4 regions of the Bradyrhizobium sp. ERR14 genome follow, and region 4 is predicted to be linked to each of the others. Evidence: predicted binding sites of a transcription regulator. Region 4 holds the regulator's gene; each other region holds the start of a gene.
The links. The regulator PhoB, encoded in region 4, activates phosphate uptake and scavenging genes when phosphate is short. The targets are predictions, from matches to a motif close to TGTCATNNANCTGTCAT.
Positions count from the first base shown of each region.

Region 1: GGD62_RS08005 (YbhN family protein) is a predicted target of PhoB. The motif match lies at 2,891-2,907, and genes of this name have one in related genera.
Region 2: phnF (phosphonate metabolism transcriptional regulator PhnF) is a predicted target of PhoB. The motif match lies at 3,589-3,605, and genes of this name have one in related genera.
Region 3: GGD62_RS06495 (Orn/Lys/Arg decarboxylase N-terminal domain-containing protein) is a predicted target of PhoB. The motif match lies at 3,119-3,135, and genes of this name have one in related genera.

Region 1 covers NZ_JACIHD010000002.1:366,969-372,784, reverse strand. The annotation lists gene GGD62_RS08010 (hypothetical protein) at 1-1,550, opposite strand, end outside; gene GGD62_RS08005 (YbhN family protein) at 1,637-2,719, opposite strand; gene GGD62_RS08000 (ferritin-like domain-containing protein) at 3,147-3,653, shown strand; gene GGD62_RS07995 (MFS transporter) at 3,943-5,352, shown strand; gene GGD62_RS07990 (EAL domain-containing protein) at 5,465-5,816, shown strand, end outside.
Region 2 covers NZ_JACIHD010000009.1:201,907-207,722, forward strand. The annotation lists gene phnD (phosphonate ABC transporter substrate-binding protein) at 1-895, shown strand, start outside; gene phnE (phosphonate ABC transporter, permease protein PhnE) at 967-1,851, shown strand; gene phnE (phosphonate ABC transporter, permease protein PhnE) at 1,848-2,696, shown strand; gene phnF (phosphonate metabolism transcriptional regulator PhnF) at 2,826-3,554, opposite strand; gene phnG (phosphonate C-P lyase system protein PhnG) at 3,674-4,138, shown strand; gene phnH (phosphonate C-P lyase system protein PhnH) at 4,143-4,751, shown strand; gene GGD62_RS24920 (carbon-phosphorus lyase complex subunit PhnI) at 4,756-5,816, shown strand, end outside.
Region 3 covers NZ_JACIHD010000002.1:24,786-30,601, reverse strand. The annotation lists gene GGD62_RS06505 (hypothetical protein) at 1-133, shown strand, start outside; gene GGD62_RS06500 (GNAT family N-acetyltransferase) at 137-712, opposite strand; gene GGD62_RS06495 (Orn/Lys/Arg decarboxylase N-terminal domain-containing protein) at 719-3,073, opposite strand; gene GGD62_RS06490 (xanthine dehydrogenase family protein molybdopterin-binding subunit) at 3,174-5,378, opposite strand; gene GGD62_RS06485 (xanthine dehydrogenase family protein subunit M) at 5,386-5,816, opposite strand, start outside.
Region 4 covers NZ_JACIHD010000009.1:35,527-41,342, forward strand. The annotation lists gene pstC (phosphate ABC transporter permease subunit PstC) at 1-832, shown strand, start outside; gene pstA (phosphate ABC transporter permease PstA) at 837-1,688, shown strand; gene pstB (phosphate ABC transporter ATP-binding protein PstB) at 1,685-2,503, shown strand; gene phoU (phosphate signaling complex protein PhoU) at 2,515-3,231, shown strand; gene phoB (phosphate regulon transcriptional regulator PhoB) at 3,255-3,962, shown strand; gene GGD62_RS24110 (GcrA family cell cycle regulator) at 4,195-4,707, opposite strand; gene GGD62_RS24115 (aspartate aminotransferase family protein) at 5,164-5,816, shown strand, end outside.

The sequences.
Region 1 (5,816 bases), on a different contig from region 4:
TCGTTGCCGGAATGGGCGCAGAAGCCGTGATCGGCGAACGCCGCCTGATGCGCATCGACGAAGGTCATGCGGTCGGCTTCTGGATCGCGGCACAGCGCGCCGCGGGTGCAGGTGGCGAGCCCCTTCAGCTGCGGCAAGAACTCGGTGTCGACGAAGGTCGAGACGCGGGCAAGACGCTGCGGATCGGCGTTGAAGGCCGGATGGATGTCGAAGCCGGCCCGGCCGCCGCGGCAGGGCACGCCGCCGTCGGCGAGCGCGGGGTTGGCGTAGGAGACATAGACGACATGCGAGAGGTCGCCGCCGACCAGCGGCTTGAGCGCCTCGCGCAGCTTGACGAAGTTCTGCGGCAGTTCGCGCGCCAGCGCATCGCGGGAATCGTCGACGCTCGCCATCACGCCGGAGCGGCGGAACAGCGCGCGCTCGGTCGCGGTCTCGACGATCACGTCGGCAACGAGACCGGAGAAATAGACGTCGTTGGCGCCGACAGAGAGCAGCACGAGGTCGAGCGTGCGGTCGGGCTGGCGCTTCTTCGCGGCGGTGAGCGCCTCGCGCAATTCGGCGACTTGCGCGTTCACGCTGGTGTTGCAGACACCGGTCTTGCCGGGCGGGCATTCGCGGGCGCGCTGCGAGCCGAGCAGGCCGTCGCCGATGCTGGCACCGGTGCAGGCGAGCGGCAGGTAGGTCACTGCGATGTGGGTGTAGCGCACCGCGAGTGCGAGGGCGGTGCGCGTCTGGTAGCTGTAGAGCGAGCGGTGGCAGGGCGAGTTGAACCAGAGCGCGCTGTAGCGCTGCCAGTTGGCCAGCGTGTCCGGCGCCTCGCAGGCGCGGCCGCCTTTGAAGCCGTGGCGGCTCGGCCGGTAGTACTGCGCGCCGGCGGTGCCCAGATAGGAGCGGAAGCAAAACCCTTCGTCCGACAGCGCCAGCGGCCGGTCCGGATTGCCTTCGCCGGAGGCGATGCTGTCCCCGAGGCCGGCGACGAAGATGTCGCGGACCTGGATCTCGGTCTGGACGCGCTGGGTCGGATCGGAGCCGGAGGAGACGTCGACGGTCGCGACCGTCTGCTTGCCGTAGCGGACGCGCAAATTGATCGGCTCGGCGCAGTCGAAGGTCGATTGTTGTGGCCCGTCGCCGTCGTCGAACGACCAGGCGCAGGTGGCGCCGACCGGCACCGCGCCAACGAGGCGGACGGTGACGGGGTGATCGATCGGGGTGAGGTAGTTTTCCTTGGTGTTGTCGCGGGTGCAGGGCTGGTTGACCCGGCCCTGGAGGTCGATGCAGAGCCGGTTGACCATGTTGCGGGCCCAGCCGCGGCCTTCGCTCTGGAGCTCCAGCGATTGCTCGGCGGCCAGGATGCTGCGGTTGCGGGCGTTCTCGACATGGAGCAGGAAGTCGCGCTCCTCGCGGAACAGCCGGAAGCGGTTACGCACCTCCCAATTGATCTGCAGGGCGCCGGTGTCCTGAGCGCTAGCGCGCTCGGGCGGCATGGCCGTCAGAATCCCGGCAAGCAACAGGGCGCCTGCGGAAAGGGTACGAAGGAATACAGGGATCATGGCCCGCGTCTTCAACGGCAAAGTTGAGGCGGAAATAAGAGAGCATTGCTCCGCCGCCCGCAACCCCGCCGGGTCCAGATCGTGGCCTACCGCTTGTTGGCCTGGCGCAGTATCCGCTCGCGCTCCATCGGCGTCACCTGCTTGGGCAGATTGGCCTGCGCGCAGGCCTCCGCCAGCCGCCGCCGCTCCTGCCAGGGCTCGACCACGTTCATCCAGAGCTCGCGCGTGCCCATGATCGAGATGGCGAGGCCGAACGGGATCACGAAATAGAGAAGGCGGAACACCAGCAGCGTCGCCAGAAGTTGCTCGCGGCCGAATTCGGGCAGCGCCAGCAGCATGGCGGCATCGAACACGCCGATCGAGCCGGGGGCATGGCTGGCGAAGCCGAGCAGCGTCGCCAGGATGAACACCACCGCCAGCGACATGAAGTCGATCGGCGGATTGGCCGGCATCAGCAGGTACATCGCCGTGGCGCAGAAGCCGAGATCGACCACCCCGATCAGGATCTGGACCAGCGTCAGCGGCGCCGACGGCAGCACCACCTTCCAGCCCTTCTGGCCGAGCTCGCGCCGCTTCTCGCCCATGCAGAGCCAGACCAGATAGGCACCGATCGAGGCGAGGCCGCCGAGCGCGATCAGCCGATTGATCGAGGAGGGGAGCTGATCCATCGAGGACGCCGCATCCGGATGGATCGCCATGCCGATCGAGAGCACGAAGATGTTACCGAGCCAGAAGGTCAGGCCCGACAGGAAGCAGATCTTGGCGACGTCGATCGCGTTCAGCCCGTAGTCCGAATAGATCCGGAAGCGGATCGCGCCGCCGGTGAAGACCGTGGCGCCGATGTTGTGGCCGATCGAATAGGACGTGAAGCTGGAGAGCGCCGCAATGCGGTACGGCACGTGCTTCTTGCCGATCGTTCGCAGTGCAAAAAAATCGTAGAAGGTCAGCGTACAGAACGCAAAGAACACGCAGATCGCCGCCAGCCCGATGCTCCCGCGGGGAATCTCGGTTAACGCGGTCAGGATGACCCCGGTATCGATGCCCTTGAGGGTTTGCACCAGCGAGGTGATCGCGAAGGCGATGATGAAGACGCTCGCGGCTACTCCAAGCCGTCGCCAGCCGATCCATCTCTTGAAGCCGCGTTGCAGCGCGGGCAGCAGTCCGTGCATTCATCCTCCCGGCGGGGGGCAAGACCGACCAGGCCAGACATTGGCCAGTCGGGTACGATCACGGCCAAAAGCAGGCATCGATCGCGGGGCATGATCCAGCTCATTTAAGGCAAAAACACCGGCTTGTGCAGCCCTTGACAACAATTGGTTCTGCGTCGGACCGGTCACTTTTGTCATACGCGGTTCACATCTGCGGCGCGTTAAGCATATGAGTCGTGAAACCGGCTCGGCCCGCGCGTTTCGTATGCCGACACCATTTCAGATGCCGCTGCCGTTCGCATTGTTCCAGCGCAAGCCATCCGGGTCTTTTTGGAACGTCGATGCCGCGTGTCCGTTGGGCCCCATCAGCAACCGAACATGGCGGAATAAGCGGCTTTTCGTGCAAGCCGCTGCCTTCGTGTTCCACAAAACCGAAGAGGACGGAACGATGGGACTGTTCACAAAAGACATCAAGACCATGAACGACCTGTTCGTGCACCAGCTCCAGGACATCTATTACGCCGAGCAGCAGCTGACCAAGGCGCTGCCGAAGATGGCCAGTAAGGCCACCGATCCGCAGCTGAAGCAGGGCTTTTTGACGCACCTTGAAGAAACCAAGCAGCACGTCGCGCGGCTCGAAGAAGTGTTCAAGATGCACGGCGTCCCCGTGAAGGCGGTCGATTGTCCGGCGATCGACGGCCTCATTGAGGAGGCCGACGAGACCGCCGGCGAGGTCGCCGACAAGGCGGTGCTCGATGCCGCCCTGATCAACGCGGCGCAGGCCGCCGAACATTACGAGATCGTACGCTACGGCAGCTTGATCGCCTGGGCCAAGCAGCTCGGCCGCAATGACTGCGCGACCGTGCTCGCCAAGACGCTTGAGGAGGAGAAGGCGACCGACAAAAAGCTGACCACGCTCGCCGAGAGCAAGGTCAATCTGCGCGCGGCGAGCTGATGAAGGTAAAGCGACGGGCGCGCCGCGCGGCTATCCGTGCGGCGCTCTCGCCACATATGCTCTGTCATCGCCCGCCTAGTGCGCGATTGCGCACAGGGGCGGGCGATCCAGTATTCCAGAGTCAATAATGGGATACGGAGAAGCCGCGGCGTACTGGAATCCCCGCATGCGTCGGTCACGACACCGCTTGTAAGGCGAGTGCTCGCAGCATCCATCCTTCGTCCATTATCGAAACATGACTGCGCAATGAGAGCGTATATTTCGCATGGGGCTGCAATCGAGGTGCAGCATGCGAGCCACCACCATCAAACATGAAATCTTTCAGGACAGGACCGGCGCGTCGCGCGCCGCTTCGCCTCTTGCGACCTCGCTCACGCTGGCCGCGATGAGCCTCGGCTACGGCGTGGTGCAGCTCGACGTCACCATCGTCAACACCGCGCTCCATGCGATGGGCCGGACGCTCGGCGGCGGTGTCGCCGAACTGCAATGGGTGGTCAGCGCCTACACCATCGCGTTTGCCGCCTTCATCCTGACGGCAGGCGCGCTCGGCGACCGCATCGGCGCCAAGCGCGTCTTTATGGCGGGGTTCGCCATCTTCACCGCGGCCTCGTTCGCCTGCGCGCTGTCGCCCAATGCCGCCGTGCTGATCGCGGCGCGGCTGGTGCAGGGGCTGGCGGCGGCGATCCTGGTGCCGAATTCCCTCGCGCTGCTCAATCATGCCTATCCGGACGAGCGAGCGCGCGGCCGTGCCGTCGCGGTCTGGGCTGCCGGCGCGAGCCTTGCGCTCACCGCGGGCCCCTTTGTCGGCGGTGCGCTGATCACGCTGGTCGGCTGGCGCGCGATTTTCCTGGTCAATCTGCCGATCGGGCTCGCCGGCCTGTGGCTGAGCTGGCGCTACGCCAGCGAAACCACGCGGGCCCGCTCGCGGGAGATCGATCTGCCCGGCCAGCTTGCCGCGATCGGCGCATTGGGGGCGCTGGCGGGCGCCATCATCGAAGGCGGTGCGCTCGGGTGGGATCATCCGGCCGTGATCGCAGCCTTTGTCGGTGGCGCAGGTCTCGCCGCGCTCTTCATCTGGCGCGAGAGCCGCGCGGCGCAGCCGATGCTGCCGCTGTCGCTGTTCCGCCAGAGGCTGTTCGCGCTGACCTCGCTGGTCGGCCTGCTCGTCAATATCGCGATCTACGGCCTCATCTTCGTGCTCAGCCTGTATTTCCAGCGGATCAACGGGTTGTCGGCGTGGTGGACCGGGCTTGCCTTCGTGCCGATGATGGCGGCGGTGCTGCCGGTCAATCTGCTGGCGCCGCACCTCGCCGAGCGCATCGGCCCGTGCCCGACCATCGTGGTCGGTGCCAGCGCGTCGGCGCTCGGCTGTCTCGGTCTGCTGTGGATCGCGGCTGATACGAGCTATTGGATGATCTGCGCGCAGATGATCGCGATCAGCGGCGGACTTGGGCTGCTGGTTCCGCCGCTGACCTCGACCTTGCTGGGCAGCGTCGACAAGGCGCGCTCCGGCATCGCGGCCGGCGTCCTGAACGCGACGCGGCAAACCGGCAGCGTCCTCGGCGTCGCGCTGTTCGGCTCGCTGGTGGCCGCGGAGGGGGCGTTCATGGCGGGGCTGCATCTGTCGCTGGTCGTGTCCGCATCCGTCCTGCTGCTCGCTGCCGTCGCGATCGGCCTCGGTGCGCCGGCGCGAGGATGAACAATCCGAGTGAATGGGCACATCTTCCGTTCACCATTGCCGCAACAGGCGCGTAGCCAGTTACCACCTGTCCACCTCTGTTGGTTCAACTGCGGGTCAATAGGGGCCCGCGATGTATCAAGTTCTCTACTGTCTCACCGAAGAGCACGATTGGCGGCTCGTCGCGCTAGGCGGCGCGGTGTGTCTGCTCGCCAGCGCGGCGGCGATCAGCCTGTTCCACCGGGCGCGCGCGACCAACGGTGTCGGACGCCTGGCCTGGCTCGGCCTCGACGCCGCCGTCAGCGGCTGCGGCATCTGGGCGACGCATTTCATCGCAATGCTCGCCTACGGGCCGGGCGGCGCCGGCGCCTACAATATCCCGGTGACGATCCTGTCCTTGATCTTTGCGATCTCCGTGACCTTCGTGGGGCTGAGCATCGCCGTATCGTCCTCGCGGGCGGTGTGGATCGCCCTCGGCGGTGCCA
Region 2 (5,816 bases), 170 kb from region 4:
CGCGTTCACCGCCTCCGCCTCCGCCGACGATTGGAAGGCGAAATATCCCGAATTGACCTTTGCGGTCGTCCCGGCCGAGAACGCCTCCGGCGTCACCGAGCGCTGGGCGCCGTTCGTGAACTATCTCTCCAAGGAACTGGGCGTGAAGGTCACGCTGCGCATCGCCAACGACTACGCCGCCGTCATCGAGGGCCAGCGCGCCGGCAACATCCACATCGCTAGCTACGGCTCGGCCTCGTTCGCCCGCGCCCGCCTGACCGGCGTCAAGTCCGACGCCTTCGCCAACGACATCAATGCCGACGGCTCGACCGGCTATTACTCGGTGTTCTTCGTCAAGGCGAGCAGCGCCTACAAGAAGGTCGACGATCTCAAGGGCAAGAATCTCGGCCTCGTCGATCCGAACTCGACCTCCGGCAACAACGTGCCGCGCTTCGAGCTGGACAAGATGGGCATCCCCGATGCCGACGGCTATTTCGGCAAGGTCGTGTTCACCGGCAGCCACGAGAACGCAATGCTGGCGCTGTCGCAGGGCACGGTCGACGTTGCCGCCAACCAGTGGACCAGCGACGACGATTCCACGCTGGCGCAGATGCTGACCAAGGGCATGCTGAAGAATGCCGACGGTTCGGCGATGAAGAAGGACGACTTCCGCATCATCCACAAGTCGGCGCCGATCATCAACGGCCCCTATGCCTACAATTCCGACCTGCCGGAAGACGCCAAGGCTGCCATTGCGAAAGCGTTCTTCGACGCGCCGGCCAAGGACAAGGCCGCGTTCGACCGCCTCTCCGACGGTCAGAAGAAGGGCTTTCATCCCGCCACCACCAAGGACTGGGATGGCACGATCGAGCTGATCAAGTTCGTCGATGCGCTGCGTAAGAAGAAGGCGTCCTGATCTCAGGGCGATGCAACTGGAGCCGGGTCCTTGGACCCGGCTCTTTCTTTGACGGAACTTAGCTCAGGCCGATGACAACAGCGGTTTCGATCCTCCCCGAGCAGCAGCTTGCCGTGCTCAACGCCGCTTATCGCCAGGCGGTCGGGCGCAGGCGGCTCCGCCTGCTGTTGGGGATCGCGGTCTTCGCCGCCGCGCTGGCTCTCGCGGGAATCGGCGCGGAGGTGAATCTGCGCACGCTCTTCACCTATTTCGGTAATTTCATCAGCTATTTCGATCGCATCCTCACGCTCGACAACGGCCAGCGCGTCTGGACCGATGTCGGCGAATGGCTCTGGGGCTGGCGCAAATGGCTGAAAATGCTCGGCGAGACGCTGCTGATCTCCTATGTCGGCACGCTGATCGGCGCGACCTTGGCATTTTGCCTGAACTTCTTCGCGGCTGAAAACACCTCGCCCGCCCCCTGGCTGCGCTTCGTCGTGCGGCGCCTGCTCGAGTTCGCCCGCACCGTTCCGGGCATCGTCTTCGCGCTGATCTTCGTGATCGCCTTCGGGCTCGGACCGATGGCGGGTGTGCTCGCGATCGCGATCCACTCCACCGGCGCGCTCGGAAAGCTGTTCTCGGAAATCGTCGAGAACGCCGACATGAAGCCGGTCGAAGGCATCCGCTCGACCGGCGCGAGCTGGCTGTCCTGCATGCGGTTCGCCGTCGTGCCGCAGGTGACCGCGGGTTATGCGAGCTACGCGCTGCTGCGCTTCGAGATCAACGTCCGCGAAGCCTCCGTGATGGGCTTCGTCGGTGCCGGCGGCATCGGCCAGGAACTCGTCGTCGCGATCCGCAAATTCTACTATTCGGACGTCAGCGCGATCCTGCTGACCATCATCGTCACCGTCTTCATCATCGACATCAGCACCGGTTGGCTGCGCGGCCGCCTGTTCGGCAAGGAGGCGCGGACGTGACGAGGCGGCAAGCGGTCGACACGCGAGAGCTTCGCGCGCGCTATCCGGACGTGTTCGACCGGCCGGCCTCGGCGCGGCTTGCCACACCCGCGATGATCGTCGCGGCGTTCGCGATCCTCGTTTACGGCCTGGTCGATCTCGACTTCTCGCCGTCGCGCTTCTTCGCAGGTCTCAGCCAGCTCGGCTGGATCACCTTGATGATGATCCCGCCCGATCCCGGCTCCTCACTGCCGATCTATCTGAAGGCGCTCGGCGAGACGCTGTCGATCGCGCTGCTCGGCACGACGCTGGCCGCGGTATTCGCGCTTCCGGTCAGCCTGCTCGCCGCGCGCAACGTGGTGCCGTCGAAGCTGTTGCGCTTTCCTGTCCGCCGCGTCCTGGATTCGATCCGCGGTGTCGACACGCTGATCTGGGCGCTGGTGTGGATCAACGTCGTCGGGCTCGGCCCGTTCGCCGGCGTGCTCGCCATTGCGGTGTCGGATTTCGGCGCCTTCGGAAAGCTGTTCTCGGAGGCGATCGAGGGCGCCGACCAGAAGCAGGTCGAGGGCATCCGCGCCTCCGGCGGCAGTCCGCTGCACGAGATCCGCTTCGGGCTGTTGCCGCAGGTGCTGCCCGTGATCGCCGGGCAGGTGCTCTATTTCATCGAATCCAACACCCGCTCGGCCACCATCATCGGCATCGTCGGCGCCGGCGGCATCGGCCTGCAGCTCGCCGAGCAGATCCGCGTGCTGGAATGGCAGAAGGTGTCGTTCCTGATCCTGATGATCCTGGTCGCGGTCGCCGCGATCGATTTCATCTCGGGCAAGCTGCGCTTTGCGATCATTGGGCGCAGGGCCGTGGCCTGATCAAAAGTGCCGTAGGGTGGGCAAAGCGCAGCGTGCCCACGATTTTTAACGATCGAGAAGGATCGTGGGCACGGCGCGAAGTGCGCCTTTGCCCACCCTACGATTCCGGACTCGCGGAGAGAGAATCCCCTACGACTCCACCAGAAACTCCACCCGTTCCGCGGCAAAGCGCGAATGCTTGGTCATCAGCGGCTTGCCGTCAAGATCGTGGTCGGTGGCATCGACCACGAGGATCGGCCGTCCGAGCGCGAGATCGAGCCGGGCCGCATCGGTTGCGTCGACGATGCCGGCGGTAATCCGGGTCGCGCCGCGGCGGTAGTCCCGCACCCCGTAATGCTCCAGGAGCTTCGTCATCGAGCGCGTCGCCGCGAACACGGCACCGGCGCCGGGAAACAATTCCGCCGACAGCCATGTGGTGGAGACGCAGATCGGCGTGCGGTCGGCAAGGCGAATCGCCTCGATCCGCACCAAGGGCGCGCCGGCCTTCAATCCGAGCTCACGCGCCAGCTCGCGGGTCGCGACATCGTCGGTCGCCTCGATCAACTGACCGCGCGGCTCGCGGCCACCGGCGCCGACGATCTCGGAGAAGCGCGTGCGCGAGCGCAGGGGATAAGCGAGCTTCTGCGCTTCGACATAAGTTCCGCTGCCGCGCTCGGCGCGCACCAGGCCGCGCTCGGCAAGCGCTGCCAGCGCGCGCCGCACGGTGTGGCGGTTCACCCGATAGGTTTCGGCGATCTCCATCTCGCCCGGCAATTTGTCGCCGGCCGCAAAGCGGCCGTCGGCGATGCCGCGCTCGATGCCGTCGGCAACGAGGCGCCATAGCGCGACGCCGGACGACGCAGTGTCTTGCATGCTCATATCGCCGGCCAGCCTAGCCCAGAAATCACAGCTTTGTCACGAAACAGTCATGGCGCTCCCGTATGAAGTTGTCTATTATCATAGACAACTTCAGCGCGGCAAGTTCTGTCAAAGGTTCGGTGGATCAGGTGACCCTGCACAACAACCAGCAAGCCCAGCGCCAGGCCGCCATGGCCGTGCTGGCGCACGCGGAGGCGGGCGAGATCGCCGCCCGCCTCCGCAACTTGGCGCTCCCGGCACATCAGGATCTGCGCGCGCCCGAAAACGGTCTCGTCATGCTGCGCGGCCGGGTCGGCGGCGACGGCGCGCCGTTCAATCTCGGTGAAGCCACGGTGTCGCGCGCCGCGGTGCGGCTTGCGAGCGGCGAGGTCGGATTCGGCTACACGCTCGGGCGCGACGGCGAGAAAGCGCGGCTGATCGCTTTGTGCGACGCCCTGGTGCAGTCGAGGGATTTTGGCGGAGTGGTGGAGCGGGACGTTATCGCCCCGTTGCGTGAGCAGCTTATGGCTGGCCGCGCGCAGGCGGCGGCCGAGACCGCTGCGACGAAGGTTGATTTCTACACCATGGTGCGCGGTGAGGGGTGAGATCATGACCACGATTGCGGAACTGCCGCCGGGCTTCGCCGACAAGGTGCTGTCGGCGCAATCGACCTTTCGCTCGGTCATGGACGCGATGGCGCGGCCGGGCTCGGTCCAGCGCATCGTACCGGGGGCGGGCGCGCCCGACAGGATGATGCGCGGCACGGCCGCGATCGCGCTGACGCTGTTCGACCACGACACGCCGCTCTGGCTCGACGCGCGGCTGGCGGAGAGCCCGAACGTGGTGAAATGGCTGAAGTTTCACACCGGCGCGCCCGTGGTGCAGGATTCCTCGATCGCGAGTTTTGCGCTGATCAGCGACGGCGGTGCGCTGCCGCCGCTCGAACGCTTCGCGCTCGGAACCAGCGAATATCCGGATCGGTCCACCACGGTGATCCTGCAGGTCGATAGCCTCGACTCCGGACGGAGCTTCGAGCTGCGCGGCCCCGGCATCGACGGCGCCGCCATGCTCAATGCGTCGATCAAGCCGTTCGATCTGTTCGAGCGTATGCACATCAACGAGGCGCTGTTTCCGCGCGGCATCGATGTGGTGCTGGTGGCCGATGACGCCGTGGTCGCGATCCCCCGCACCACGCGAATCGTGAGCAAGGGAAGCTAGAAGCATGTATGTCGCAGTCAAAGGCGGCGAACGCGCCATCGAGAACGCCCATCGCCTGCTCGCAGACAAGCGGCGCGGCGACCAAGGCGTTCCGGAGGTCACGCTCGACCAGATCTCGGAGCAGCTTGGCCTCGCCGTGGACCGCGTCATGAGCGAAGGCTCGCTCTATGACCGCGAGCTCGCGGCCCTCGCGATCAAGCAGGCGCGCGGCGATTTGATCGAGGCGATCTTCCTGGTTCGCGCCTTCCGCGCCACGATGCCGCGTTTCGGCGCGAGCGAGCCGGTCGACACCGGCGCGATGCGCGTGCAGCGGCGGGTGTCCTCGACCTTCAAGGACATTCCCGGCGGCCAGATCCTCGGGCCGACCTTCGACTACACCCATCGCCTGCTCGATCCCGCGCTCGCCGAAGGCTTCGTGCCGGAGGCGCCGGCAACGGCGGAAGCCTCGACGGCGCCGACGCCGCGCGTGACCGACATCCTCGGCCGCGACGGACTGATCGAATCCTCTCCGCAGGCCGAGGACGGCGCCAGCGTCGGCGATCTCACCCGCGAGCCGCTGAACTTTCCTGCGGACCGTGATTTGCGCCTGCAGAATCTCGCACGTGGTGATGAAGGATTTTTGCTGGCGATGGGCTATTCCACCCAGCGCGGCTATGGCCGCAACCATCCCTTCGCCGGCGAGATCCGCTTCGGCGAGGTCGAGGTGGAATTTTCGGCGGAAGACGTCGGCTTCGCCGTGCCGCTCGGCTCGATCGAACTCACCGAGTGCCAGATGGTCAACCAGTTCAAGGGCTCCGCGACGGAAGCGCCGTGCTTCACCCGCGGCTATGGCCTCGCCTTCGGCCAGAGCGAGCGCAAGACCATGTCGATGGCCCTGGTCGACCGCGCGCTGCGTGCCCGCGAGCTCGGCGAGGAGGCACTCGCCCCCGCGCAAGATGAAGAATTCGTGATGTCGCATTCGGACAACGTCCAGGCGACCGGCTTCGTCGAGCATTTGAAGCTGCCGCACTATGTCGACTTTCAGTCCGAGCTCGGCCTGCTCCGCAAGCTGCGCAAAGAGTTCGC
Region 3 (5,816 bases), on a different contig from region 4:
GGAAATCGACGCCTCCGACGAGGACGAGGCCAGGGAGCGGGCGAAGGCCAGGTTCTGCAAGGACCAGGCCCTGCATCACTGGTCGCTGCATGCCGACCGCATCCATGTGAGAGCGGCCGACTTTCCGTCCTGAGGTCTACCGGCCCGGCGCCACGACGGGTGGGGGCGCCGTGGTCCCCGCGCCGAGCGATCGCTGCACCATGACGGTGTCGGACCAGCGGCCGTGGCGATAGGCCACGCCGCAAAGCAGGCCGGCGCGCGCGAAGCCGAACTTCTCGTGCAGCGCCAGCGAGGGCGTGTTGTCGGCGTCGATATAGCCGATCATCTGGCGGAAGCCGGCCGCCGCACAAGCATCGATCAACTCGTGCAGCAGCAGCCGTCCGACCCCGCGGCCGAGCTGCTCGTGGTGGACGTAGATCGAGTGCTTGGCCGTGTAGCGATAGGCCGGGCGCTTGCGGAACAGCACCGCATAGGCATAGCCGACCACCTCGCCGCGAAAGGTCGCGACCAGATGCGGCAGGCGGGTCTGCCTGAGGTTCTTGCGCCGGTCGCGCAGATCGTCCGGCTCGGGCGCGCCGGTTCCTTCGATGTCGCGCGCCACGCCGTTGCGGACGTGATGGCGGTAGATCGCCAGCATCGCCTCGACATCGCTGTCGCGTGACGGTCTGACCAGGACGGGTTCGTCACTCGCGCGCGCAGCTGTTTCGTTCATTCGCACCTACTCGGCAACGACGTAAGTATAGAGCCCGATGCGCCCCTGGGCATCGATCTCCTTGTAGACGCCCTGGATCTCGACGTCGAAACCCGGAAACGTGTTGAAGCAGGTTTCGAACATCTTGAGATAATCGACCATGGGCTTGGCCCGTTCCGTCAGCCGCTCGCCGGGCACGATGGTGGCGATGCCGGGCGGATAGACCACGAAGGGCGTGGTCGCGATGCGGCCCGCGATGGCCTCGATCGGCAAATAGTCGACATCGTTCTTGAACAGATAGCGCGCGGCATCGCGAGGCGACATCGCGATCTCAGGCATGTGCTCAGGCATGAACTGCCGGGCCTGAAGCGCGCTGACGTCGGCGGTGCGGAAGAAACGGTGCATCTCGCCGCAGAGGTCGCGTAAGCGCACGCCGGCATAGCGTGCCTGCCGCCGCTGGTAGAATTCTGGAATGACGTCGGCCAGCAGCGCGTTGTCATCGTGGAGCTTCTTGAAGGCGACAAGGCCGGAGATCAGCGTGCCGGCCTTGCTCGCCTCGACGCCGGGGGTCAGCAGGAAGAGCAGGGAGTTGAGGTCGTTCTTCTCGGGGACGATGCGGTTCTCGCGCAAATATTGCGCCACGACGGGGGCGGGGATGCCGTGCTCGGCATAGGCGCCTGAGCGGTCGAAGCCGGGGGTGAGCAGCGTCAGCTTGTTCGGATCTGTCATGGCAAACCCCTCGGCCATGCCGGGGAAGCCGTGCCAGTTGGTATCGGGCGAGAGCTGCCACAGCGCGGCGTTGGTGGCGAGCTCATCGGTGGAGAGGGTTTCCCAGGCGACGTTGTGGACGGCGCCCGGGCGGCCGACATCGGGAATGGCGACGCGGTCGGGAACGAAGGGTTCGAAGAACCAGCGCCGGTCCGGATTCTGCTCCTTCTCTTCGAACTCCCTGCGCATCGCGCGGATCTTCTTGCGCAGCTCGATGCCGAGGCGAATCGTGTCGTCCCACAGCACTTCGCCCGAGCGGCCCTTCATCATCTGCGCACCGACGTCGAGCGAGGCAAACAGCGGATAGAAGGGTGACGTGGAGGCGTGCTGCATGAAGCTTTCGTTGAAGCGGCGGTGCTCGACGCGTCGCTTCTGGCCGCGGATGTGGCGGTCCTTGATGTGGATCTGGGAGGCCTGCGAGAAGCTGGCCAGCTGCTTGTGGGTCGATTGCGTCGCGATGATGCCCGGTGCTTCCGGCGGAAGGTTCGCCAGCCCCATGGCGAAACGGCCGGCATAGAGCGGGTGGAATTTCATGAAGCCGGCCCAGGCTTCGTCGAACAGGATGTACTCGCACAGATGGCCGATGCGCTTCAGGATCATCTCGGCGCTGTGGATCGTCCCATCATAGGTGCACTGTTCGACGACGGCGACGCGGAACGGCCGCTCCTTGCGCCAGGCCTCCTTGTCCGTGACCAGCGGGTGATTGCGGATCGCCTCGCGCAAGGTCTTCTCGTCCAGCACGTCCCAGCGCATTGGGCCGATCAGGCCCCAGGCGTTGCGGATGGTCGGCACGTAAACCGGGACGCCGCCGTTGATCATCAGGGCGCCGTGATGGGCGGCCTTGTGGTTGTTGCGGTCGAACAGGACGAGGTCGCCGTCGGTGACGAGTGCGCCGAGCGCGACCTTGTTCGAGGTCGAGGTGCCGTTGAGCACGAAATAGGTCTTCTCCGCGCCAAAAATCTGCGCGGCTTCCTTTTGCGCCTTCAGCGCCGGCCCCTCGTGGGTGAGGAGGTCGCCGAGATCGAGCACGGAATTGTCGAGGTCGTCGCGGAACACGGATTCGCCGAGATGCTCGACGAAGACCCGGCCGATCGGGCTGCGGTTGTAGAATACGCCGCCATTGTGCCCCGGGCAGGTCCAGAGCTGGTTGCCTTCCTCGGCATAGTCGACCAGCGCGCCAAAGAACGGCGTCTTCAACGTTTCGGCATATTGCTTGAGCCGGCTGATCAGATTCTTGGCAATGAAGGTCGGCGTCTCCTCGGACAGGAAGACATAGCCGTCGATGAAATCGAGCACCTCGACCGGCAGGTCCTCGAAGCGCTTGCGCCGGATAAGGAGGATGATCGGGAAATCGAGGCCGCGGCGGCGCATCAAATTGATCAGCGCCGAGGTCTTGCCCTCCAGGCCCTTCTTGCCCCAGTCCACCACCATGCAGCCGATCGCGGCGTCGGTCTGCACCGCCATCTCGGCATCCTCGAGCTTGCGCGCCCGGACCACCTCGAAGCCGGAGCGCTGGATCTCCTCGATGATCTGGTTGAAGCGGACGCCTTCGAGATCGTCGGCGTCGAACATTGGTGCGGCGAACAGGAAGTTGAAGCGCTTGAAATAGTCCATGTCGGGTCCTGAATGTGCCAGAGACACAGCTCATCGACACATTCGATGACAGCTGGATGACACTGACCCGATCCAGGCATGGCTCGGATGACAAGGCAGGTCAGCCGAGCAGCTTGTCCAGCGTGATCGGGAAGTGCCGGACACGCTTGCCGATGGCATGATAGACGGCGTTCGCGATTGCCGCAGGCACGCCCACGATGCCGATCTCGCCGAGACCCTTGACGCCGAGCTTGTTGATTCGGTCGTCCGGCTCGTCGACGAAGATGACGTCGATGTCGTGAATATCGGCATTCACCGGGATGTGGTACTCGGCGATGTTCGCGTTCATGATGCGGCCGAAGCGGTGGTCCATGACCGTCTCCTCGTGCAGCGCCATTCCGATCCCCCAGACCACGCTGCCCATGATCTGGCTGCGGCCTGTCTTGGTATTCAGGATCCGCCCGGCCGCGACGGCGCTCACGACTCGCGTGACCCGAATGACGCCGAGTTCCTCGTCGACCTTCACCTCGGCGAAGACAGCCGAATGCGTGTTGCGGGCGTGCGACTTGTCCTCCGCGAACTGGTTGAGCTTCTGCTTCTCGATCCGCTCGAGCTTGCCGTGACGCATCACATCGGCGATCGAGACAGCGCGGCTCTTGTCGCCGGCCTTGGAAATCGTGCCGTCAACAAGAACCATTTCCGATGCATTGAGGCCGCCAAGTGGCGAGTCAGGTATCGCCTTGGCCAGACGCGCGAGCTCCTGGCGAATGTCCTCGGCCGCTCCCAAGACCGCATGTGCGCTCGAAGCGGCCATCCAGGAGCCGCCCTCGACGGGCGCTTGGGGCAGGGTTGAATCGGCAAGCTTCACGTCGATATTCCCGATCGGCAGCCCGAGGGCGTCGGCCGCGACCTGCGCCATGATGGTGTAGGTGCCGGTGCCGATATCGGACGCGGCGCAGGATACCTCGGCGTGGCCGTTGGCGGTCAGCACGATGCGCACGGCGACCGGCATCTGCAGCGCCTCCCACACCCCTGTCGCCATGCCCCAGCCGACCAGGTCCTTGCCATCGCGCATCGCACGCGGCGCGGGATTGCGGCGAGCCCAGCCGAAGGCTTCCGCGCCACGGGCGTAACATTCGCGCAGCTGCTTGCTGGTGAAGGGCAGGTCTTCGCTCTGGTCGCGATCCGAGTAGCACTTCAGGCGCAGCTCGATCGGATCGAGCTTGAGTGCGACGGCCAGCTCGTCCATGGCGCATTCGAGTGCGCAGACGCCCGTTGCCGCGCCCGGCGCACGCATGTCGCAGGGGGTGGGGACGTCCAGGTGGACGAGCTTGTGGGAGAGGCGACTGTTGGGGCTCTTGTAGAGCTGCTGCGCCCAGCCGGTGTCATTGCGTGAGAAATCCTCGTAGCGCGAGGTGACGGCAATGGCTTCGTGCGTGACCGCATCGAGCGTGCCGTCCGACTTTGCGCCGAGCGCGACGCGCTGGATGGTCATCGGCCGGTAGCCGAGCCCATACATCTGCTGCCGCGTCAATACGACACGAACGGATCGCTTCAGCGCGAGGGCGGCAAGCGTTGCCAGCACCACCTGGTGCTGCGGCCGCAGGCCGGAGCCGAAGGCGCCGCCGACATAGGGCGAGACCACGCGGATGTCCTCCGGCTTCATGTCGAACACGCCGCAGAGATATTTATGGACGTTCTGGACGCCCTGCGTCTTGTCGTAGACCGTGAGGCTGCCGCTGCCGTCCCAGACCGCTGTCGTCGCATAGAGCTCCATCGGGTTGTGGTGCTCGGTCGGGAGGACGTAGTCGGCCTCATGGCGAACCGCTGCCCCAGCCAGCGCCGCTGCGGCGTCGCCGCGCGGCTTGTGCGGCTGGTCCACCTTGGCGGATGTGCCGCGTTCGGTTTCGAGATCGGTCGCAAACGCCTCCTGCTCGTATTCGACACGCACGCGCGTTGCCGCGAATTTGGCAGTTTCCCAGTCCTCCGCGATGACGAGCGCGATTGGCTGACCGTTGAACTTGACCCTGTCGTCGTAAAGCGGGCGGAAGGGTGAACCCTTCTCCGGCGCCACCTCGTCCTTCCAGGCCTCATCCTTGTCGGCGAGGGCCACGCGATGCGTATGCGTGAGCACGTCGACCACGCCCTTCACCTTCAGCGCGTCGCTGGTGTCGAGCCGAGCGATGCGCCCGCGCGGAACCGTGGCATCGACGATGAAGCCATGGAGGAGGCCGTCTGCCGCGAATTCGCCGGCATATTTGGCGGCGCCAGTGACTTTGGCCCGGCCATCGACGCGGGACGTTGGTGTTCCGACATAGCCGTTCATCGGTCCCTCACGCGATCTTCTTGTGAGCTTGTGACTGTGGTGTGCCGCTTGCGGCCTGCATCAGCGTACGCACGACGGCCCGGCGTGCGAGTTCGAGCTTGAAGCCGTTGTGCGAACCAGCGACCGCTCCCTGCAGCAGCAGATCGGCAGCGCGTCCAAAATGATCCGGCGTTGCCGCCTGGCCGCGCAACGCCGCTTCAGCTTCGAGCCTGCGCCACGGCTTGTGAGCCACACCGCCGAGTGCCAGGCGCGCTTCGCTGATTGCGTTGCCCTCCAGTTCGAGCGCAGCCGCGACCGAGACCAAGGCAAAGGCGTACGACAGCCGGTCACGGATCTTCAGATAGCTGTAGTTCCGGGCAAAGCCGCGCGGCGGCAGCCCGATCGCGGTGATGATCTCGCCGGTGCTGAGATTGGTATCGACGTGAGGTTTGTCGCCTG
Region 4 (5,816 bases):
CGTCGGCGCGTTCCCGGCGATGAAGGAATACGGCTTCTCCTTCCTGTGGACGCAGCGCTGGGCGCCGTCGGCCGATCCGCCCGTGCTCGGCGCGCTCGGGCCGATGTATGGCACGCTCGTCACCTCCTTCATCGCGATGCTGATCGCCATTCCCGTCGGTCTCGGCATCGCGATCTTCCTCACCGAGCTCTGCCCGCAATGGCTGCGCCGCCCGATCGGCATGGCGATCGAGCTGCTCGCCGGCATTCCCTCGATCATCTACGGCATGTGGGGCTTCTTCGTGCTGGGCCCGTTCCTGGCCAACACCTTCCAGCCCTTCATGATCAGGATCTTCGACGGCGTGCCCGTGCTGGGTGCGATCTTCGCAGGTCCGCCGTCCTATCTCAGCACGTTCAACGCCGCGCTGATCCTCGCCATCATGGTGCTGCCCTTCATCACCTCGATCTCGGTCGACGTGTTCAAGACGGTGCCGCCGGTGCTGAAGGAGGCCGCCTACGGCGTCGGCTGCACCACCTGGGAAGTCGTCCGCAGCGTGGTGATCCCCTACACCCGCGTCGGCATCATCGGCGGCGTCATGCTGGCGCTGGGCCGCGCGCTCGGCGAGACCATGGCGGTGACCTTCATCATCGGCAATTCGTTCCGCATCTCCTCATCGATCTTCGCGCCGGGCACCACGATCTCGGCGGCGATCGCATCCGAGTTCGCCGAGAGCGACGGCCTGCACCAGTCCGGCCTGATCCTGCTCGGCCTCTTGCTGTTCGTGCTGACGTTCTTCGTGCTGGCCGCAGCGCGGCTGATGCTGATGCGGCTGGACAAGAAGGCGGGGAAGTAACGTCATGGCGCTCAATCCGATCTATTCGCGTCGTCGCCGCAAGGACATCGTCATCCGCGGGCTCTGCTTCGCCGCGGCCGCCTTCGGCGTCACCTGGCTCGCGCTGATCCTGGTCACGCTGCTCTTCAACGGCCTGGCCGGCCTCAATCTTCAGATATTCGTCGCGGATACGCCGCCTCCCGGTTCGACCGAAGGCGGCCTGCGCAACGCGATCGTCGGTTCGATCATCATGACGTTGATCGGCGTCGGCATCGGCGCGCCGCTCGGCCTGTTCGCCGGCACCTACCTTGCCGAATACGGCCGCAACGACAAGCTGACCTCGGTGATCCGCTTCATCAACGACATCCTGCTCTCGGCGCCCTCGATCATCATCGGCCTGTTCATCTATGGCGCGGTGGTGGTGCCGATGCGTGGCTTCTCCGCGATCGCGGGCGCGCTCGCGCTCGCCGTCATCGTGATCCCGGTCGTGCTGCGCACCACCGAGGACATGCTGCTGCTGGTGCCGAATCCCCTGCGCGAGGCGGCCTCGGCGCTCGGCCTGCCGCGCTCGCTGGTGATCAAGCGTATCGCCTATCGTGCGGCCCGGTCGGGCCTCATCACCGGCGTGCTGCTCGCCACCGCCCGCGTCGCCGGCGAGACCGCGCCGCTGCTCTTCACCGCGCTGTCGAACCAGTTCTTCAGCCTCGGCCTGAACAAGACGATGGCCAACCTGCCGGTTACCATCAACAACTTCGTCCAGAGCCCCTACGCCTATTGGAAGCAGCTCGCCTGGAGCGGCGCGCTGCTGATCACGCTCACCGTGCTTGCCCTGAACATTGGCGCGCGCATCCTCGGCGCCGAGAGGACTGCAAAATGACCGACCTGTCCGTATCCATGAGTTCCAACGCTCATCTGGCCTCGCAGCCGCTGCCGGAAGCCCCGGCCAAGGTGACGGTGCGCAATCTCAATTTCTATTACGGCGAGCACCATGCGCTGAAGAACATCAACCTGACGCTGGGTGCCAACCGGGTCACGGCCTTCATCGGCCCGTCGGGCTGCGGCAAGTCGACCCTGCTGCGCATCTTCAACCGGATGTACGACCTCTATCCGGGCCAGCGCGCCACCGGCCAGCTCATGCTGGACCAGACCAACGTCCTCGACCCCAGGCTCGACCTCAATCTGCTGCGCGCCCGGGTCGGCATGGTGTTCCAGAAGCCGACGCCGTTCCCGATGACGATCTACGAGAACATCGCCTTCGGCATCCGCCTCTACGAGAAGATCTCGAAGTCCGAGATGGACGACCGCGTCGAGAAGGCACTGCGCGGCGGCGCGCTGTGGAACGAGGTCAAGGACAAGCTCAACGCCTCCGGCCTGTCGCTCTCCGGCGGCCAGCAGCAGCGCCTGTGCATCGCCCGCACCGTCGCGGTGCGTCCTGAAGTGATTTTGTTCGACGAGCCCTGCTCGGCGCTCGATCCGATCTCGACCGCCAAGGTCGAGGAGCTGATCCAGGAACTGTCCGAGAACTACACGATCGCGATCGTCACCCACAACATGCAGCAGGCGGCGCGCGTCTCCGACAAGACCGCCTTCATGTATCTCGGCGAGCTGATCGAGTTCGACGACACCAGCAAGATCTTCACGTCGCCGAGCGACCGGCGCACGCAGGATTACATCACCGGCCGGTTCGGCTGAGGAGACGCGACATGGGTACTGAACATACCGCAAAGGCTTTCGACACCGACCTCCAGGAGCTCACCCGCCTGGTCGCCGAGATGGGCGGCATCGCCGAGCGCATGATCGTCGATTCCGTCGACGCGCTGATCCGCCGCGACGTCGCGCTCGGCCAGCGCGTCGTCACCATCGACGCCGAGCTCGACGCGCTGCAGAAGCGCATCGAGGAACGCGCGGTGCTCACCATCGCCCGCCGGCAGCCGATGGCGGTGGATCTGCGCGAGATCGTCGGCGCCATGCGCGTTGCGACCGACCTCGAGCGCATCGGCGATCTCGCCAAGAACATGGGCAAGCGCGTCGCCGCGCTGGAGACCGACTTCCATCCGCTGAAGCTGTTCCGCGGCCTGGAGCACATGACCGACCTCGTGCAGCAGCAGGTCAAGTCGGTGCTGGACGCCTATGCCGCGCATGACCTGCCGGCGGCGATGGCGGTGTGGAAGGGCGACGAGGAGGTCGACGCGATCTGCACCTCGCTGTTCCGCGAGCTCCTCACCTACATGATGGAGGATCCGCGCAACATCTCGTTCTGCATCCATCTGATGTTCTGCGCCAAGAACATCGAGCGGATCGGCGACCACGCCACCAACATCGCCGAGACCGTGTTCTACATGATCGAAGGCCAGGCGATCACCGACAAGCGGCCGAAGGGCGACATGACCACCTTCGCCACGACGGTCCCGAATACCTGAAGACTTGAAGGAGCGACGACCCGATGGGCGCACGCATTATGGTGGTTGAGGACGAGGAAGCTCTAACCGAGCTGCTTCGCTACAACCTCGAAGGCGACGGCTATGACGTCGAGACGGTCATGCGCGGCGACGACGCCGACACCCGCCTCAAGGAGCACATCCCGGACCTGATCGTGCTCGACTGGATGCTGCCGGGCCTGTCGGGCATCGAGCTGTGCCGCCGCCTGCGCACCCGGCCCGACACCAAGCAGCTCCCGATCATCATGCTCACCGCGCGCGGCGAGGAGAGCGAGCGGGTGCGGGGACTTGCGACCGGCGCCGACGACTACATCGTCAAGCCGTTCTCGGTGCCGGAGCTTTTGGCGCGCGTGAAGGGCCTGCTGCGGCGCGCCAGTCCTGAGCGGCTCGCGACGGTGCTGGCCTATGGCGACATCGAGCTCGACCGCGACAAGCGCCGCGTGGCGCGCTCGGGCCGGCCGATCGATCTCGGCCCGACCGAATATCGCCTGCTGGAGTTCTTCCTGGAGCATCCCGGCCGCGTGTTCTCGCGCGAGCAGCTGCTCGACAGCGTCTGGGGTCGCGACATCTACATCGACGAGCGCACTGTCGACGTCCATATCGGCCGCTTGCGCAAGCTGCTCAATCTCGGCCGCGAGCAGGACCCGATCCGCACCGTCCGCGGCGCCGGCTACGCGCTCGACGACCGCTTCGCGAAGGCGGAGCAGACGTAAGGTTTGCTGGCGTTGGCTTTGGCGGGCTGCCGCCGCATTCTCCGGCGTCGTCCCTGCGAAAGCAGGGACCCATAACCACAGGCAGTGGTTTGGCGAATACCCGGAGTGACCATCTCGCGCGACAACTGCGCCTTGTGGTTATGGATCCCCGCGTTCGCGGGGATGACACCGAGTTGGTTGAGCCGTCATCGTGTGACGGCTGCCGTCTTGGCGATCAGAGAATTCCGCGAACTCAGCGCGGACCCGGCTTCGCCGGCGCGCGCCGGCGATCCGCCGCCGGCTGATACGCCACGCGCGAGTGCTGGGCGCAGTAGGGCAGGCCGGACAGTGCCTTGCCGCCGCAGAAGAAGAAATCCGGGCTCGAGGGATCGCCGACCGGCCAGTGGCAGGTCGCCTCGTTCAGCTCAAGCAGCGACAGCCGCTGGCCCATCGGCACCACGTTGTCGTAGGTGACGGGTTCAGCCTCCACCTCGACCTCGAAGGCCTGCGCCAGCGCGGTGTTGCCGCGCGCGATGGGGCGGGTCACCCGCATCATGTGCTGCGCGGGACGCGCCTTGCGCGGCCGGGGCGCTGCCGATGAAGGGCTCTTGGCGCGGCCGGACAGACCCAGCCTGTGCACTTTGCCGATCACGGCATTGCGGGTCACATTGCCGAGCTCAGCTGCGATCTGGCTGGCCGAAAGTCCGGCCTCCCAGAGCTTTTTCAGCTGCTCGACGCGATCGTCGGACCAGGTCAAAACCGTCATTGCACCCTTTCCCTCGCTACGCGCCAGCCATCCTGGGGCCTCGCAGCGATTGCCTAAGCCTTCAAAAACCCGTGCCGTCAGAATCCCTTAAGGCTCGCCGGGCGCGTGACTGACGCCCGAACGTTTACGCCGGTACAAGAGGACTCTTGGGATCAGAACCGCTGCACGAGATGTCGTATCTGACAATCCAAACGCTACAATATGGCGTGACTCCCGCGCAAGAGTCCGCCGACTCGCTTCCACATGTTCCGTGGTGAAAACCCGCAAAATCGGCACCGCAAGACTACGGATTCAGCGTTTCCTGAGGCTTTCCGGGCGGCATTGACACCCGTCTTGCCAAGCATAAGATAGTCCCGCGTGCCGCCCTTAAAAGGCGGCACGTTTCGTTTTCCGGGCCGGTCGATGGTGCGTTGCGCAATGCACGCGTCACACCGTCCGCAACATTCAAGTGACATCATGACTAACAGCGCAGCGCCGCATTTGCTCCCCGTTTTCGCCAGAGCCGACCTCGGCTTCGAGCGCGGCGAAGGCTGCTGGCTGATCGCGACCAATGGCGATCGCTATCTCGATTTCACCTCGGGCGTGGCAGTGAATGCGCTCGGCCATTGCCACCCGCATCTGATCAAGGCGCTGCAGGAGCAGGCGACCAAGCTCTCGCACATGTCGAACCTGTTCCAGAGCCCGGACGGCGAGAAGCTCGCGAGCCGGCTTTGCAACGAAAGCTTTGCCGACTTCGTGTTCTTCTGCAATTCGGGCGCCGAAGCGCTGGAAGGTGTGATCAAGCTGGTCCGCCATCATCACTTCTCCAAGGGGCATCCGGAACGTTATCGCATCATCACCTTCGAAGGCGCCTTCCACGGCCGCACGCTGGCAACGCTGGCCGCGACCGGCTCTGCAAAATATCTCGAAGGCTTCGGTCCGCCCATGGAAGGCTTCGACCAGGTGCCGCATGGCGATATCGAGGCCGTCAAGAAGGCGATCGGCCCGCACACCGCCGGCATCCTGATCGAGCCGATCCAGGGCGAGGGCGGCGTGCGCTCGGCAACGCCGACCTTCCTCAAGGCGTTGCGCCAGCTCTGCGACGAGAAGGGCCTGCTGCTCGCCTTCGA